One region of the Hydrogenophaga pseudoflava genome, then DNA from elsewhere that is predicted to be linked to it. Evidence: predicted binding sites of a transcription regulator. Region 1 holds the regulator's gene; each other region holds the start of a gene.
What was found. The regulator FNR, encoded in region 1, switches genes on or off when oxygen is low (the NO sensors DNR and NnrR bind a similar motif). The targets are predictions, from matches to a motif close to TTGATNNNNATCAA.
Positions count from the first base shown of each region.

Region 1 (4,446 bases):
CATGGTTCCGACGCCCGCGGCGCCAAGTCCTTCCCCAACCTTGCCGATGGCGACTGGCTGGGTGGTTCCGATCACGCCTACATCAAGACCACGATTGCACAGGGTCGTACCGGCGTCATGCCCCCGATGGCTGCGGCTGTGGGTGGTCCTGAAGACGTCAAGGACGTGGCCCACTACGTGCTCAGCCTCTCCGGCAGTCCGAGCGATTCGGTTCGTGCTTCGCAGGGCAAGGCCAAGTTCGCAGCTTGCGCGGCGTGCCACGGCCCCGAGGGCAAAGGCATGGCAGCGGTGGGTGCGCCCAACCTGACCGACGGCGTCTGGCTGCATGGCTGGGGCGAAGAGGCGATCATTCGTGCCGTCAACAATGGTTTCAACAACCACATGCCGCCGCAGGCCGCGCTGCTGAACGAAGCTCAGATCAACGTGCTGGCTTCCTATGTCTGGGGTTTGTCCAACAAGCCTGCCTCCAAGCAGTGATGGACTGAAGCCAGTTACTTCTCTCCCGCCGGGTCATCCGTGAGTTCTCCAGCGCCAGACGCCACAAGTACCGTTAAGCCTCCCGTGATTCCCATCGTTCCCGAGACGCCGAAAGGTGTCCCGGAGGACGATGAGGTGATGGTTTCCCTCTACGCCTCGCGAAAGAAGATCCATCCCCGTTCGGTGTCCGGGTTGTTCTCAAAGTGGCGCTGGGCGCTGGTCTGGTTCACCCAGATCATCTTTTACGGATTGCCCTGGCTGGAGTGGAACGCCCGCCAAGCGGTGCTCTTCGATCTCGAAGCGCGCCGCTTCTATATTTTTGGTCTGGTCCTTTACCCGCAGGACTTCATCTACCTGACAGGACTGCTGGTCATCTCCGCGCTGGCGCTGTTCCTGTTCACTGCGGTCGCCGGTCGCCTCTGGTGCGGCTATGCCTGCCCCCAGACCGTCTACACCGAGATCTTTCTGTGGATCGAGAAGAAGGTGGAGGGGGACCGGTCGGCGCGGATCCGGCTGGACGAATCGAGCCTGGACGCCCGCAAGTTCGGCAAGCGTTCGCTCAAACACGCCCTGTGGGTCCTGTTCGCCCTCTGGACCGGCTTCACGTTCGTTGGCTACTTCACACCCATCCGGGAACTGGCGAGTCTGAGCCTGGCCGCTTCACTGGGGCCCTGGCAGACCTTCTGGATCTTCTTCTACGGCTTCGCGACCTACGGCAACGCGGGCTTCATGCGCGAGCAGGTCTGCAAGTACATGTGTCCCTACGCCCGCTTCCAGAGCGCCATGTTCGACAAGGACACGATGATCGTGACCTACGACAAGGCGCGTGGGGAGCCGCGCGGAGCACGTTCGAAGAAAGCCGACCCCAAGGCCCTGGGCCTTGGGGCTTGCGTCGACTGCACGCTTTGCGTGCAGGTCTGTCCAACGGGCATCGATATCCGCAATGGACTGCAGTACGAATGCATTGGCTGTGGTGCCTGCATTGATGTCTGTGATGAGGTGATGGACAAGGTGGGCTATCCGCGGGGACTGGTCAAGTACTCGACGCAGAACGGCATGGCCAAGGGCTGGACCCGTGAGCAGATGGTCCGTCACGCTTTCCGTCCCAGGGTGCTCGTCTACTCCAGCGTTCTGGCGGTCATCACCCTGGCTGTGTTTGTCAGCCTCTTCCTGCGCACGCCGCTGAAAGTTGATGTGATTCGCGACCGTGGCGCGCTGGCGCGCATGGTGGAGCAGGGGCGCATCGAAAACGTGTTCCGCCTGCAGATCATGAATGCGACCGAGTCGCCGCAGCGCTACCAGATCAGCGTCGACGGTCTTGAGGGCGTGATGATCGCGTCGGAAACCGAGGTGGAAGTGCTTTCCACGGAAGTGCGTTCCGCCGCCGTGCGGGTGCAGCTCCCGCCCAACGCCGCGCCCGCCGGGTCGCACCCGATACGGTTCACCGTCCGGTCCACCGCCGCTGATGCGTCCGAGGTGGTGGAGAAGGCGGTCTTCATCGTTCCGCGCTAAACTGAAATTACACGCCTTATGGAACAAGTCATGTCAGCAATACCTCGTCCAGTCGACCGCGCGCCAAGCACGCCCTGGTGGAAAGTCCCGCACATGTGGATGGTGGTGGGAGGTCCTTTGCTGGTGATCGTTGCCGGCTTGGTCACCGTGGTCATCGCGGTGAAGAATCCGGACCCTGTGCTCAACAAGTCCGACTACGAAAGGGATCTTGCGGCGGCTCAGCGGCTGGAAGGGCAGGCCAAGGTCGATGCGATGGCCAAGTTGCAGCCGGCCCATCAGGCCCGCAATCACGCCGCCTCTCCCGTCGTCCCGGCGGCACCCTCCAAGTAGGACGCCACACCGCCGGATGTGACAACACAGGAGTGAAGGAGACGCATCATGAATGCTCAGCGGTGGATGTGGATAGCCTGGCCTGCCTTTCTGGTGGCTGCTGTGCTTGAGATGGTTGTTTTCGCCATGGTCGACCCTGGTGATCTCCATTGGTTCGGCAGCCCCCTGGAGTTGTCTCGCCAAGCCATCTACACCTTGGCGTTCTTTGTGTTCTGGGGCGTCACCATGGCATCGAGCGCGCTGACCACCCTGTTGTCCATGTCTCCGTTCGAAGTCAACCGCTGCCCGGTTCCCGAAGCGGAGCGCCCCCGGGACTGCGCCCGCAACGGCGGGTGCGGCTAACCCTCGGATTGCACACAAAGAGAAACCCCGCTCAGGCCTTGGGCCCAAGCGGGGTTTCTTTCGTTCAAACGCCCAGACTCAACGGCAGCTCTGAGGGTTCACGATCTGCTTGAGTGCATCGGTGTTCTTGATGTGTACGTAGCGTTGTTTGACTTCGATGGTGCCTTCCTCAACGAACTTCGAGAAAGTCCTGCTCACGGTCTCGAGCTTCATGCCCAGGTAACTTCCAATCTCCTCCCGGGTCATCCGAAGGATGAGCTCTGACTGCGAGAAACCTCGTGCATGCAGACGCTGGACGAGATTGAGAAGGAACGCTGCGAGACGTTCCTCGGCACGCATGCTGCCCAGCAGCAGCATGACACTGTGATCGCGGACGATTTCCCGGCTCATGATCTTGTGGACATGGTGTTGCAGTGTGGTGAACTCCCGCGAGAGTTCCTCGACCTGGTCAAACGGCATCACACAGACCTCGGCGTCCTCAAGCGCAATCGCGTCGCAGGAATGGCGGTCGCTGACGATGCCGTCCATGCCGATGATTTCTCCGGTCATCTGGAAGCCGGTGACCTGGTCTCGCCCATCGGCCGTGGTCACGCAGGTTTTGAAGAAGCCCGAGCGCACTGCGTAGAGCGAAGTGAACTTGTCGCCGGTGTTGAACAGCGCGGTTCCCCGCTTGATCCTCCTGCGCGTGGAGATCACGGTGTCCAGCTTGCCCATTTCCTCGGGATTGAGGCCCATTGGCAAACACAACTCCCGAAGGTTGCAGCTGGAACAGGCGACTTTGATGCTGTGAATGTCCATAAATCTTCCAGATTTCTCCCGAAGCTTAACGCATGGCCACAAGTGCCAGCAAGGCGGGCGCGCTCATCCTCGTTGCACGCATGGGGGAAAACCCGGGGCTTGGACGGCCCTTGATCTTGATCAAGGGTGCGATTTCTGCCTTGGTGCACATTCGCGCTGAGAACTGGAGAATTGTTTGTGAGTCACGCCATTTCAGACGAATTGCTCAAGCGATTCGACATCCCGGGGCCCCGCTACACCTCGTACCCCACCGCGGACCGCTTTGTAGAAGCGTTCACGGAGAGCGACTACATCCAGGCGCTGGAACAGCGTCGGGCAGGCTCGCTCGCGCTGCCGTTGTCGCTGTACGTCCATATTCCTTTCTGCGAGTCCGTTTGCTACTACTGTGCCTGCAACAAGGTCATTACCAAGCACCACGAGAGGGCTGCGGAGTACCTGCGGTATCTGTCGCGTGAGGTGGAGTTGCAGGTGCAGCATTTCGGCAAGGGGCATGCCGTGTCCCAGCTGCATCTGGGAGGAGGGACGCCGACCTTCCTGTCCGACGCCGAGCTGGAAGATCTGCTGACGATGATCCGGCGCAACTTCACTCTCGTGCCCGGAGGCGAGTACTCCATTGAGGTCGACCCCCGCACCGTGACGGACCAGCGTTTGCAGACCCTGGCCAGGCTGGGGTTCAACCGCCTGAGTTTCGGTGTCCAGGATTTCGATCCTGCTGTTCAGAAAGCGGTGCACCGGGTGCAGCCGGCCGAACAGGTGTTCGCACTGGTCGAGACAGCCCGCAAGATCGGGTTTGAGTCGGTCAACGTGGACCTCATTTATGGGCTGCCGCTGCAGACCCCTGAGTCGTTTGCCCGTACGCTTGCCCAAGTCAACCAGTTGCGCCCCGACCGCATCGCGCTGTATGCCTACGCGCATCTTCCGGCGCGTTTCAAGCCGCAACGGCGAATCGTCGCTGCCGAACTGCCCAGCGCGGGAGACAAGCTGTCG
Region 1 covers NZ_CP037867.1:3,128,748-3,133,193, reverse strand. Annotated here, with positions in the region: gene ccoP (cytochrome-c oxidase, cbb3-type subunit III) at 1-477, shown strand, start outside; gene ccoG (cytochrome c oxidase accessory protein CcoG) at 616-1,989, shown strand; gene HPF_RS14980 (FixH family protein) at 2,083-2,319, shown strand; gene HPF_RS14975 (hypothetical protein) at 2,368-2,661, shown strand; gene fnr (fumarate/nitrate reduction transcriptional regulator Fnr) at 2,740-3,459, opposite strand; gene hemN (oxygen-independent coproporphyrinogen III oxidase) at 3,637-4,446, shown strand, end outside.

Region 2 (4,446 bases), 1.6 Mb from region 1:
AAGGAGCGCCGCCGGCTGGTGCTGATGGCGCGCGAGACGCCGCTGCACCTGGGCCACCTGCGCAACATGACCGCCGTCACCGAGATGGGCGCCATCGTCTGCCCGCCGGTGCCGGCCTTCTACCTGCGGCCGCAGAGCGTGGACGACATCGTCAACGCCAGCGTGGCACGCGTGCTCGACCTGCTGGATGTACCGCACACGCTGAGCGAGCGTTGGGCGGGGCTGGAAGCCGAACCGGCATGACCTACAGGGACCTGCGCGATTTCGTCGCGCAACTCGAAGCCGCGGGCGAACTCAGGCGCGTGCGCGAACCGGTGTCGCCGCAGCTGGAGATGACCGCGCTGTGCGACCGCGTGCTGCGCGCCGGCGGCCCGGCCCTGCTGTTTGAAAACCCCACCGGCCACACCATGCCGGTGCTGGCCAACCTGTTCGGCACCACCGCGCGCGTGGCGCGTGCCATGGGCGTGGCCGACGTGGGCGATCTGCGCCGCTTCGGCGAGGTGCTGGCGCGGCTGAAAGAGCCCGAGGCGCCGCGCGGCCTGCGCGAGATGGCCGGCCTGGGCGATCTCGTCAAATCGCTCTGGCACATGAGCCCGCGCGAAGTACGGCACGCGCCCTGCCAGGCCGTGGTGATCGAGGGCGAGGACGTGGACCTGGCGCAACTGCCGATCCAGCACTGCTGGCCGGGCGACGTGGCGCCGCTGATCACCTGGGGCCTGGTCATCACCCAGGGGCCGCACAAGCCGCGGCAGAACCTGGGCATCTACCGCCAGCAGCTGCTCTCGCGCAACCAGCTCATCATGCGCTGGCTGGCGCACCGCGGCGGCGCGCAGGACTTCCGCGAACACGGCCGCCTGCACCCCGGCCAGCCCTACCCGGTGGCCGTCGCCATCGGCGCCGACCCGGCCACCATCCTCGGCGCCGTCACCCCCGTGCCCGACAGCCTGAGCGAGTACCAGTTCGCCGGCCTGCTGCGCGGCGCGCGCACCGAGGTGGCGCCCGCCATCGGCGTGCCGCTGCGCGTGCCGGCCACGGCCGAGATCGTGCTCGAAGGCCACATCCACCCCGACCCGGCCCACCCCAGCGGCTATCAGCACGCGCTCGAAGGCCCGTACGGTGACCACACCGGCTACTACAACGAACGCGCCGAGTTCCCGGTGTTCACGGTCGAGCGCATCACACGCCGGCGCGACGCGATCTACCACTCCACCTACACCGGCAAACCACCCGACGAACCCGCCGTGCTGGGCGTGGCGATGAACGAGCTCTTCATCCCGCTGCTGCAGCGCCAGTTCCCCGAGATCGTGGACTTTTACCTACCGCCCGAGGCCTGCAGCTACCGCATGGCCGTGGTCAGCATCCGCAAGGCCTACGCCGGCCACGCGCGGCGCGTGATGATGGGCGTCTGGAGCCACCTGCGCCAGTTCATGTACACCAAGTTCATCGTCGTGGTGGACGAGGACATCGACGTGCGCGATTGGAAGGACGTGGTCTGGGCCATGAGCACGCGCATGGACCCGGCGCGCGACAGCTTCACCATCGAACACACACCCATCGACTACCTCGACTTCGCCTCGCCCGTCAGCGGCCTGGGCAGCAAGATGGGCCTGGACGCGACCAACAAGTGGCCCGGCGAGACCAGCCGCGAATGGGGCCGCACGATGCACATGGACCCGGCCGTCACCGCGCGCATGGACGCGCTGGCCGAGGGCCTGGGGCTCTGACGTTTTCCGACCAACACCTGAACGAACCATGCAACGCCGTCACCTTCTGGCCCTGCTGGGCACCTCGCTGCTCGCCGGCACCGGCCACACCCAAAACACCCCGTCCGGCCCGGCACTGCCGCTGGGCACCGCCATCAACCGCGCCGGCCGCCTGCGCGCACTGTCGCAGCGCGTGGCCAAGCTGCACGTCCAGTCCACCCTGGGCGTGCTGCCCGAGCGCGCCAGCGATGTCATGCGCCAGTGCCGCCAGCTGATCGGGAGCAGCCTGGACGAGCTGAGACGCCAGCCCCTGAGCGCCGACACCCAGCCCCTGATGCCGCGCCTGCAGGGCCATGCCGAGCGCTTGCTCGTGCTCACGGCCGGCAGCGGAGCGCCGCCCCGCATCGACGACGTGGTGCGCTCGGCCGACGACATGCTCAAGTCCGCCGACGAGCTCACCACCGCGTTCGAGAAACAGAGCAAGCAGAGCGGCGCCCGGGTGGTCAACGTGGCCGGACGCCAGCGCATGCTGTCCCAGCGCGCCGCCCGCGCCCACTTCCTGCAGGCCGCCGGCGGCACCGCGGCGGCCGGCCAGGCGCAGCAGCTGGAGGCCGCCCGGCGCGAGTTCGACGAGGGCCTGACCTATCTGGCCAGCGCCCCCCTGTCCACCCCGTCGATCCGCCAGCAGCTGGAACTGGCGCGCGGCCAGTGGCTGTTCTTCGACCAGGCCCTGCGCAAGCCCGGCCAGGGCGATGCCCTGCAGACGGTGGCCACCACTAGCGAACGCATGTACGAGGTCATGGACCAGCTGACCGGCCTGTACGAGCAGGCGGTGCAGGAGCTGTACCGCTGACGTCGCGCGGGCTTCGTCTGGCAAACGGTGAGGCGCCAGACCTGATCCGGCTTGAGTCAGATCAAGCCATGGGCCATTGAGCCAGATCAACAGCGGGCCGATCGGCCACCACTAACGTTCGCGGACTTGGTCGGTTTCGCCACCAAGGCCCCGCCTTCCTGATCTAGGAGAACGCCATGGCCCATGCTGATCTTGAAAACATCGCAAGAACGCTCCGGCGGTTTCCGTTCCCGAAGAAGTTTGCCGTCGAGCTGTGCGCCGAGTGCAATCTGGCGTGTTCGATGTGCCACCACCCGAACATGAAGCGCCCCAAAGGCGTGATGCCCTTCGAGCTCTGGAAGAAGTGCGCCGACGAGATCGCTGCGACGGCGCCAGACACCGAGTGCTGGTTCTCTTTCTGCGGTGAGCCGTTGCTCGAACCCGCACTGCTGTTTCGCTGCCTGAGCTACGGCCGATCCGTCGGCCTCCAGTCGCTCAATGTCAACACCAACGGCATGTTGCTCACACCGGAGCTGGACGATGCCTTGCTGGATTCGGGCGTGCACCTGGTGGTCTTCGGCATCGACGGGTTCTCCAAGCAGTCCTTCGAAAAATACCGGGTGAAAGCCAACCGGGACGTGGTCTACGCCAACGCCGAGCGGCTGCTGGCCCGCCGCGATGCGCGCGGTCTGCCGGTCGCGATCCAGACGCAGTTCATCGTGATGGACGACAACGCATCTGAAGTCGATGCATACAAGGCGCACTGGCTGGAGCGCAATGCGGTCGTCAAGGTCCGCCGTCAGCTCAGCTGGGGCGGCAAGTTCGATACGGGCCTGGCCATCACGCCTGAAAACCGGATCCCCTGCCCATGGGCGATCACGATGATGCATGTCTTCTGGGATGGACGGATTCCGCGCTGCCCGGGCGACACCGAGGGCGAGGAAGGCGAAGGCAACGCGTGGCACGCGTCTCTGAGCGATCTCTGGGCCCGCCTGGGTGGCTATCGGGATCTTCATCTGGCACGCAGTTTTGACGCCCTGCCCGAGCGCTGCAAGACCTGCACGGACTGGATGACGGGCGCCGCCGAGCGTGTGCGGCCGGAATCCGGGGCGGTCCCCCTTGAGCCCGTCTGCTCGCGCGCGTGAGAGCGCCATGAAAGACGCTCTTTTCCTTTGTGGCGTGGGCAATGGCGAGGGCATTCGTCTGGCACTGACCGTCAACCGCACATCTCCGCGCTGGCAGAGGATCGTGCTGCTCGACGACGACCCGTCCAAGCACGGCACGACGCGTCTCGGCCTGGAGGTCGCAGGACCGATCAGCCATCTGGCCGGTGTGGATGCCAACTGCTCCGAGGTCGTGAACCTGGTCACCCGCACCACCGATGGGCGCGCCCGGGCACAGGAAAAAATCGGGCAGTACGGCATTCCGTTCACCTCGCTGATCCACCCCGGTGTCGACCTGTTCGGAGCAGAGGTGGCATCGGACGTGACCATCTACCCGCATGCGTCCGTTGGTGCCGAAGCCCGCATCGGACCAGCGTCCGTGCTGCTGATCGGAGCGGTGGCCGGTCACGGCGCCCGCATCGGCCGAGGCTGCGTGGTTGCGCCCAACGCCGTGATCAATGCCCGGGTGACGCTCGGGGACCGGGCGTACGTGGGCTCCAACGCCAGCATCCTGCCCGACTTGCGCATCGGCGCCGGAGCGACGATCGGAGCCAACTGCATGGTCTACACCGACGTGCCGGAAGGAGCGACGGCCATGGGCGTGGCCGCCCAGGTTCTGAGCGCAACACCTCACCACGCGCCGTCCGGTTCGATGGAAGCGCATGGCTTGCAGCCGGACTTTCCAGACGATCCGTCATCAAGCATCGCCGGCGCGGGCAGCGCCCACATCGAAGCCGTCATCACCAAG
Region 2 covers NZ_CP037867.1:4,692,329-4,696,774, forward strand. Annotated here, with positions in the region: gene HPF_RS22545 (UbiX family flavin prenyltransferase) at 1-243, shown strand, start outside; gene ubiD (4-hydroxy-3-polyprenylbenzoate decarboxylase) at 240-1,724, shown strand; gene HPF_RS22555 (type IV pili methyl-accepting chemotaxis transducer N-terminal domain-containing protein) at 1,753-2,556, shown strand; gene HPF_RS22560 (radical SAM/SPASM domain-containing protein) at 2,733-3,680, shown strand; gene HPF_RS22565 (phosphopantetheine-binding protein) at 3,688-4,446, shown strand, end outside.
Region 2: HPF_RS22560 (radical SAM/SPASM domain-containing protein) is a predicted target of FNR. The motif match lies at 2,608-2,621, and genes of this name have one in related genera.

Region 3 (4,446 bases), 1.6 Mb from region 1:
CCGGCCTCGTCACCTGCGTGCAGGTGGCCCAGGCGCGCGCAGTTCACCGTGACCACGCCCAGGCTGCCGGTCTGCTCGGCGCTGCCGAACAGGCCGTTGCCGCGCTTGAGCAGTTCGCGCAAATCCAGCTGCAGGCGGCAGCACATGGAGCGCACCATGTTCGGCTGCAGCTCGGAGTTGATGAAGTTCTGGAAGTAGGGCAAGCCGTACTTGGCCGTCATGTCGAACAGGCGCCGCGCGTTCTCGCTCTCCCAGGGGAAGTCGGGCGTGATGTTGTAGGTGGGAATGGGGAAGGTGAACACGCGGCCCTTGGCGTCGCCCGTGGTCATGACGTCGATGTAGGCGCGGTTGATCAGGTCCATCTCGGCCTGCAGCTCGCCGTAGCAGAACGGCATTTCCACACCGGCGATCACGGGCACCTGCTCGCGCAGGTCTTCGGGACAGACCCAGTCGAAGGTGAGGTTGGTGAACGGCGTCTGTGTGCCCCAGCGCGAGGGCACGTTGAGGTTGTAGACCAGCTCCTGGATGCACTGACGCACGGCCGCGTAGCCCATGCGGTCCTGTCGCACGTAGGGCGCCAGGTAGGTGTCGAAGGAGGAGAAGGCCTGCGCGCCCGCCCACTCGTTCTGCAGCGTGCCCAGGAAGTTGACGATCTGCCCGACCGCCGACGAGAGGTGCTTCGGCGGACCCGACTCCACCTTGCCCGGCACACCGTTGAGGCCCTCGTTGAGCAGGGTGCGCAGCGACCAGCCCGCGCAGTAGCCGCTGAGCATGTCGAGGTCGTGGATGTGGATGTCGCCGTCGCGGTGGGCTGCGCCGATCTCGGGCGTGTAGACGTGCGAGAGCCAGTAGTTGGCCGTGACCTTGCCGGCCACGTTGAGGATCAGGCCACCCAGCGAATAGCCCTGGTTGGCGTTGGCGTTGACGCGCCAGTCGGCGCGCGTGAGGTACTCGTTGACCGAGGCCTCGACGTCCACCAGGGTCTGGCGGTCGCTGCGCAGCTGGGCGTGCTGCTCGCGGTAGACGATGTAGCCGCGCGCCGTGCGCAGGTGGTTGGCCGCGATCAGGGTCTGCTCGACCACGTCCTGGATCTGCTCGATGGTCGGCGCCGCGCCATTGAAGCGGTGACCCAGCACCTTGACCACCTGCGCGCACAGCAGCTGCGCCTCGGCCCCGTCGAATTCCCCGCTGGCCTGCCCCGCGCGCGCCAGCGCGGAGCGGATCTTGTCGGCGTTGAAAGCCTCCCGAAGCCCCGAGCGCTTGAGCACCTCGCGCGGCCAGCTGGACACCATCGAATCGTTCATGCGAATCCTCCTTGGACACTACCTATGGTGTCTAAGGTACCCACCAAACACCATAGGTAGTTTGATTTGCCGCAAAGTCGGCTGCATCAGAAGGCCATCGCCAGCCCCTTTTTTCGCTCCGAAACGGCTTGACCTGCATCAAGCCCGTGACCGACCGGGGCCGGTGTGTCGCCCAGGTGCGGACGGCGCCCCGCAGCCGGGCGAACAATCCCGCCATGGACTTCGAACACAGCCCCCGCGCACAGGCGCTGCTGCGCCAGCTGGACCAGTTCCTGCTGACCTATGTGTTGCCGCACAACGCGGCCTGGCACCAGGCGGTGCAGGACGGGCAGTACCCGCCGCCCTTCCTGGAAGACCTCAAGACGCTGGCGAAAGAGGAAGGGCTGTGGAACCTGTTCCTGCCCGGCCTGCGCGCCGACGAGCCGGGCACGCGCCTGGCCAACCTCGACTACGCGCCGCTGGCCGAGGCCATGGGCAAAGTCAGCTGGGCGGCCGAGGTGTTCAACTGCAGCGCGCCCGACACCGGCAACATGGAACTGCTGCACCGCTTCGCCACCCCGTCGCAGCGCGAACACTGGCTGATGCCGCTGCTGCACGGCGAGATCCGCTCGGCGTTTGCGATGTCCGAGCCCGACGTGGCCTCGTCCGACCCGACCAATCTGCAGACCACCGTGCGGCGCGAAAGCGGCGAGCTGGTGATCAGCGGCCGCAAGTGGTTCATCACCGGCGTGGCGCACCCGGCCTGCCGGCTGCTGATCGTGATGGCGCGCAACGCCGACGGGGACGACGACGCCAGTGAGGATGCCCACCACCAGCACAGCATGGTGCTGGTGCCCATGGGCACGCCGGGGCTGGAGGTGGTGCGCAACATCCCGGTGGTGCACCACCACGCGCCCGAAGGCCATTGCGAAATTGTGCTGCGCGGCGTGCGCGTGCCGGCCGACCACCTGCTGGGCGACTGGGGCCACGGCTTCGCGATGGCGCAGGCGCGGCTCGGCCCCGGCCGGGTGCACCACTGCATGCGCACCATCGGCCAGTGCGAGCTGGCGCTGGCCCTGGCCACCGAGCGCGCGCTGGAGCGGCGCAGCTTCGGCCACCACCTGGCCGACTACGCCAACGTGCAGGAATGGATTGCGCACTCGCGCATCGAGATCGACCAGGCGCGTCTGCTGGTGCTGCGCTGCGCCTGGCTGCTGGACCACCCCGAACAGGCCGAGCCGCCCGCCGTGCGCGCGCAGGTCGCGGCGATCAAGGTGGTGGCCGCCGGCTTGCAGACCCGCGTGGTGGACCGCGCGATGCAGGTCTTCGGCGCCATGGGCCTGTCGCCCGACACGCCGCTGGCGCAGTTCTGGACCTGGGGCCGCGCCCTGCACCTGCTCGACGGCCCGGACGAGGTGCACCTGCGCAGCGTGGCGCGGCACGAGTTCGCGCAGGCGCGCGAGCGGCTGGGCTCGCTGTCGGCCTACTTCACGACGCCGGAGCAGATGCGCACGCCACCGAGGCTGTAACCGCGCCGGTGTTCAGCGGTCCACCTGGCCCGGCAGCGACAGGTCGCCCGACGCGACCTTGAACACCTGGGCCACACACAGCAGCGGGGCGTGCACGCTGGCGTTCACGCGCAGGGCCGCGGTCACGCCGTCAAACTTGGCGGCCTGCAGCGCCGACACGTTGTCGAAGGGCACGCGCACGCTCACGCTGCCGCGCGCGAACGAGGGACTCCAGCCGGGGCTGTCGATCAGCAGCGGCAGACCCGGCCAGGTCTTGGGCAGGCGCGGCCGGCTGCCTTCGGGGATGTCGACCACCTTGAGCGCGCCCTTGCCACAGGCCTCGTCCGGCTGCAGCACCACCCAGTGCGAGTGCCACACGCCGCCGTCGTTCTTCAGGTGACCGTCGCCGTTTTCGTCGAACAGCGGCGTGTCGTCGAAGTCGGGGTGGGCGGTGACGGCAAAGGCCAGGATGCCGGCCTGGGGCTCGAAGCCGACCTCAGCCGGGTCCAGGCTGGTGGGCCAGACGTAGGAGAACACCTTGCTGCCGGCCAGCTGGCCCGACTTCGTGGGCCGCGTGCGCCCGGCCTTGCCCGAGACCTGCATGTGGAACACCAGGGCGTTGTCCTCGGTGGTGATGCGGGTGTGCACCACGTCGAAGGGCGCGTGGACCGCTTTGGCCGGCGCGGTCGCGATGCCGCCGGTGTGGTCGTGGCCGCGGTCGGCCAGGGCCGGGCCGGCGGCGGCGAGGGCGGCCGCCAGCAGGGCGGTGTTCAGGGGGGTGTGCAGACGGACAGAACGCATGAAAAACTCCTGGGTTGGGGATGGAGGGCGGACCACCGGGCGGCGATCCGTGACACCCAGTGTCGGGTTGCGATCTGTTCAGATGGGATCATTTCGTACAGAATTCATACCCTTTCGTCCAAGCCCTGGCATGACCGTCCCGCCCCCGCCCATCGACCGCCTGTCCGGCCTGCTGGAGCGCTTTCCCGTGCGCGCCGAGCTGTCCTTCACCGGCACGCTCTGTGGGGTGCAGAGCTTCACGCCGCCGCCGGGCATGGGCTACCTGCACCTGCTGCGCCGGGGCACGCTCGATGTCACGCACCCGCCGCGGCAGGCTGTGCCGCTGCGCCTGCACCTGAGCGCGCCCGCGCTGCTGTTCTACCCGCGCGCCATCGCCCACCACTTCCACAACCCGCCCATCGAAGGCGCCGACTTCACCTGTGCGCAGCTGTGGTTCGAGGGCGGTCCGGCCCACCCGCTGGTGCGCACCCTGCCCGGCGCCATCGTGCTGTCGCTGGACGAGGTCGAGGGGCTGGGGGCTTCGCTGGAGCTGCTGTTCGCCGAGACCGCCCGTGTGCGCTGCGGCCACCGCCTGCTGGCCGACCGGCTGTTCGAGGTGGTGCTGATCCAGACGCTGCGCTGGCTGCTCGACCACCCGCGCGAGGCCGGCGTACCGCCCGGTCTGGTCACGGGCCTGTCGGACCCGCGGCTGGCGCGGGCCATCGTGGCCATGCACGACGCGCCCGGCGAGCCCTGGAGCGTGGAGCAGCTGGCGGTGGTGGCCGGCATGTCGCGCACCGGCTTCACCAGCCAGTTCCGGCAGCTGGTGGGCCAGACGCCGGCGGACTACCTGAGCGACTGGCGCATCGGGCTGG
Region 3 covers NZ_CP037867.1:4,698,693-4,703,138, forward strand. Annotated here, with positions in the region: gene HPF_RS22580 (ribonucleoside triphosphate reductase) at 1-1,304, opposite strand, end outside; gene HPF_RS22585 (acyl-CoA dehydrogenase family protein) at 1,520-2,812, shown strand; gene HPF_RS22590 (hypothetical protein) at 2,825-3,592, opposite strand; gene HPF_RS22595 (AraC family transcriptional regulator) at 3,723-4,446, shown strand, end outside.
Region 3: HPF_RS22580 (ribonucleoside triphosphate reductase) is a predicted target of FNR. The motif match lies at 1,433-1,446, and genes of this name have one in related genera.

Region 4 (4,446 bases), 1.6 Mb from region 1:
CGCCAGCCAGACGCCAGCGGCCGGGTTCACGCCGCTCTACCGCTTCCTCGTGGTGCGCCAGGGCGTGCACTTCTACACCGCCAGCGAGGAAGAAAGCCTGCGCCTGCAGGCCACCATGACCGCGACGCACCGGTATGAAGGCGTGGGTTACCACGTGATGGCCTCGGCCTGCGCCAGCCCGCCTTGCGGCCCGATCGGCCCCAACCGGCCCCGGGTCTTCATCGCCCTGCATGGCAACAACGAACTGGCCGACAACGCCGCGCTGGACGCGCAATGGACCTACGTGCGCCAGAACGCCCATGGCATCTGGGGCAACAACGCCAACATCTCGGACGCCCAGAGCGCCAGCCTCATCCGCAAGATGACCACGCGGAACCTGATCACCGAATACCCGGTGCCCCCGGGCACGTCTGCGTGGCTGCCGCTTCTCGCGTTCAACAACCTCCAGGTGCTCTACCCGGACATGGACCAGAGCCTCAACCCGGAGGCCATTGCCTTCTACACCAGCGACACCAGCCGCTGGAATGGTCGCACCGTGGCCCAGGCCGAAGCGATCTACACCGACCCCACCGCGCCGGCGAGCCGCCGCTACGGAGCCGTCTACACCGGCTGGCAGCCGCAAAACTTCGACCCCACCAACCCCAGGTACATCTACGCGAATGCCAACGCGGTGCTGGCTTTCCGCAGCAGCAAAGGCACCTTCATCGAGTGTCCGCTGGGTGCCTGCACCAGCGGGAAGCTCGGCGAGGCGTTCCGCCGGGCGATCCGGGAAACCCACGTGCGCGGCCGGCCCTTCATCTGGTTTGCGAGCAATGCGTTCAGCACCAGCCCGGGCTGGCTGGCCGCCTTCCAGGCGACCTACAACGCCGTCGCGGCCGAAGGGCTGTGGCGGCCCGAGGACGCGATTGCCATCGTGAACTACGACGGCGTGTATCCCAAGCTGCCGGAAACCCTGGGCGGCGGTGTTGCCGCCGACACGTCGATGGGGCTGGCCTACTGGGCGCTCCAGCAGCGCGCCGCTGCCACCCCCTGACCGCGCCGCGCCCGGGGGGCGGCCGAAGCCCTTGTCAGGCCGGCGTCATGCCGTGCCGGCGCTTGAGGTCGGCGGTCTGCGGGCTGGCCAGGAAGTCAAGGAAGCCTTGCACGGCCCCGGCCTGGGTGCTCACGGTGGCGCGGGCCGCCGAGAAGGTGGTGACGATCTGCACGGCCTCGGGCAGACCGCCGATCACGTCGATGCCCGGAACCCCCGTCATTTCGCTGAGCTGCTGGAAGCCCAGCGCAACCTCGCCTTTGGCGATCAGCGACGCCACCGAGGTGCCTGGCGGCGGCGTGACGATGCGCGGTGCGATCTGCTGCGCAATGCCCCAGCGCTCGAACAGCTTCGCCAGTTGCACACCGCTGGGACCGGTGGAGTAGCCGAGCGTGGGCGCGGCCAGCACCGCGGCCTTGAGCGCGGCTTCGGTGGCGATGTCCGGGTGCGGGGTGCCGGCCGGCACGGCCACGGCCACGGCCGAACGGACCATGTCGGTGCGGCTGTCGGCCGCCACGTGGCCGCTGGCGGCCAGCTTCTCGATCGCGTCCGAGGCCAGGGCCACGATGTCGAAGGCCTCGCCGGCCACGACGCGTTTGGCCGCGTCGACGCCGCCGACCGAAGTGACGGCGACCATGGTGTCCGGCTGTTGCGCCGAATACGCGGCCACCAGGTCGGCCAGCAGGGCCTTGGTGGCCATGGAAGAGATCAGGTTCAGGGAAGTGGTCGGCATGGCGGCAAAGGGCTCGTGGGCGGAGCCCGCCAGCGTATCAAAGCCACTCTCGTCTGACCCGTGTCCGCGCGTTCTTTCTGTTATCAGGCCACGGCATGGACCGGCGCGGCCGCCGCCGTGACCGGGGGCGCTGAGGGCACCAGCTGCGCGCGCACCGACACCACCCCGCCGACCATGATCAGCGCCGGCGGGCGCACCTGGTGGCGCAGCGCCAGCGCGGGCAGCTCGGCCAGCGTGCCGGTGATGCAGCGTTCGTCGGGCAGGGTGGCCTTCTCGACCAGTGCGGCTGGCGTCTGCGGCGACAGGCCGTGGGCGATCAGCTGGCGGCAGATCTCGGGCAGGTTGTTCACCCCCATGTAGAGCACCACGGTCTGGCGCGGGCGCGCGAGCATGGCCCAGTCCATGTCCAGGCCCTGGCCGTCGCGCAGGTGGCCGGTGGCCAGCACGAGGGAACAGGCGTGGTCGCGGTGGGTCAGCGGAATGCCGACCGAGGCCGCAGCACCCTGAGCGGCCGTGAGGCCGGGGACCACGGTGAACGGAATGCCCTCGGCCGCCAGGGCCTGGGCCTCTTCGCCGCCGCGGCCGAAGATGTAGCCGTCGCCGCCCTTGAGCCGCAGCAGTGAGCGGCCGCTGCGCGCCAGTTGCACCATGAGTTCGATGATCGAGGCCTGGGGCAGGGTGTGGCGCGAGCTTTCCTTGCCGACATAGATGCGCTCGGCGTCGGGGCTCAGGTGTTCCAGCACCGCCGGGCTGACCAGGTGGTCGTACAGCACCAGCCGCGCCGCCTGCAGGGCCTTCACCGCCTTCACCGTCAGCAGATCCGGGTCGCCCGGGCCTGCGCCCACCAGCGTCACCGTGCCCGGAGGCGCTGCGCAGCCATCGGCATCGGCGGTCCGCGCGGGGGTGATCAGGTTGACCAGGTTCATGACTCGCTCCGTCGTGGGATGGCGGCCCGGCTGCATCGCCGGGACGTCCGTTGTTGTGAGGCCCATTGTTCGGACGCGACGGAGGACCGTCCTTGAACCAGTTCAAGGACAACGCCTGTGACCGGGCAGAGCATGTGCCTGCTCGCATCGGCCATGGACAGCAGCCGGGCGAGCGGGCACAGCGCCCCACCAGGGACGGCCACTTCAAACGCTGCTCCACGACGGAGAGAGAACATCATGAGATCCCGCACCACGATTCGCCTGACGATGCTGGCGATGGCGGCACTGATCGGCACCGGCGCGTTCGCGCAGGCGGCTGCAGACAAGAAGCTCAGCCCGGCGGAAGCCAACTACCAGGCCGGCGGATCGCCGCTGGTCAACGAGCCGATGTACCAGGCGACCAATCCCAAGGCGCCGCCGATGACGCAGGCCGAGTTCGACACCGCACGCAAGATTTACTTCGAGCGCTGCGCCGGCTGCCACGGCGTGCTGCGCAAGGGCGCCACCGGCAAACCGCTGACACCCGACATCACCATCGGCAAGGGCACGGACTACCTCAAGGTGTTCATCGCCTACGGCTCCCCGGCCGGCATGCCCAACTGGCAGACCAGCGGCGAGATGAGCGAGAAGGAAGTGGACCTGATGGCGCGCTACATCCAGCACGACGCGCCCACGCCGCCCGAATACAGCCTGGCCGACATGAAGGCCACCTGGAAGGTGATCGTCCCGCCCGAGAAGCGGCCGACGAAGAAGATGAACAACTACAACATCACCAACATCTTCAGCACCACGCTGCGGGACACGGGCGAGGTGGCGTTGATCGATGGCGACACCAAGCAGATCATCAACGTCGTCAAGACCGGCTACGCGGTGCACATCTCGCGCCTGTCGGCTTCGGGTCGCTACCTGTTCGTGATCGGTCGCGACGCCAAGATCAACATGATCGACCTGTGGATGGAAAAACCCGACAACGTGGCCGAGATCCGCACCGGGCTGGAAGCACGCTCGGTCGAGACCAGCAAGTTCAAGGGCTTTGAAGACAAGTACGCGATCGCCGGGTCCTACTGGCCGCCCCAGTTCGTGATCATGAACGGCGACACGCTGGAGCCGCTGAAGATCGTGGCCACCCGAGGCAACACGGTCGACACGCAGGAGTACCACCCCGAGCCGCGCGTGGCCTCCATCGTGGGCAGCCACTACAAGCCCGAGTTCGTGGTGAACGTGAAGGAAACCGGCCAGACCCTGCTGGTGGACTACTCCAACATCGACGCGCTCAAGGTCACCACCATCGGCACCGCGCGCTTCCTGCACGACGGCGGCCTGGACTCGACCAAGCGCTACTTCATGGTGGCGGCCAACAACAGCAACAAGATCGCGGCGGTGGACCTGAAAGAGGGCAAGCTGACCAAGCTGATCGACGTGGGCAAGATCCCGCACCCGGGCCGTGGCGCCAACTTCGTGCACCCGACCTACGGGCCCGTATGGTCCACCGGCCACCTGGGCGACGAGACCATCTCGCTGATCGGCACCGACCCGGTCAAGCACCCCAAGAATGCCTGGAAGGTGGTGCAGACCCTCAAGGGCCAGGGCGGCGGCGCGCTGTTCATCAAGAGCCACCCGAAGAGCAGGCACCTGTACTCGGACACCCCGCTCAACCCCGATCCGAAGATCTCGCAATCGGTCGCGGTGTACGACATCGACAACCTGGAGAAGGGCTACACCGTGCTGCCGATCGCCGAGTGGGCGGGCATCAAGGA
Region 4 covers NZ_CP037867.1:1,489,389-1,493,834, forward strand. Annotated here, with positions in the region: gene HPF_RS07320 (hypothetical protein) at 1-1,033, shown strand, start outside; gene HPF_RS07325 (substrate-binding domain-containing protein) at 1,068-1,763, opposite strand; gene cobA (uroporphyrinogen-III C-methyltransferase) at 1,847-2,689, opposite strand; gene HPF_RS07335 (cytochrome D1 domain-containing protein) at 2,957-4,446, shown strand, end outside.
Region 4: cobA (uroporphyrinogen-III C-methyltransferase) is a predicted target of FNR. The motif match lies at 2,782-2,795, and genes of this name have one in related genera.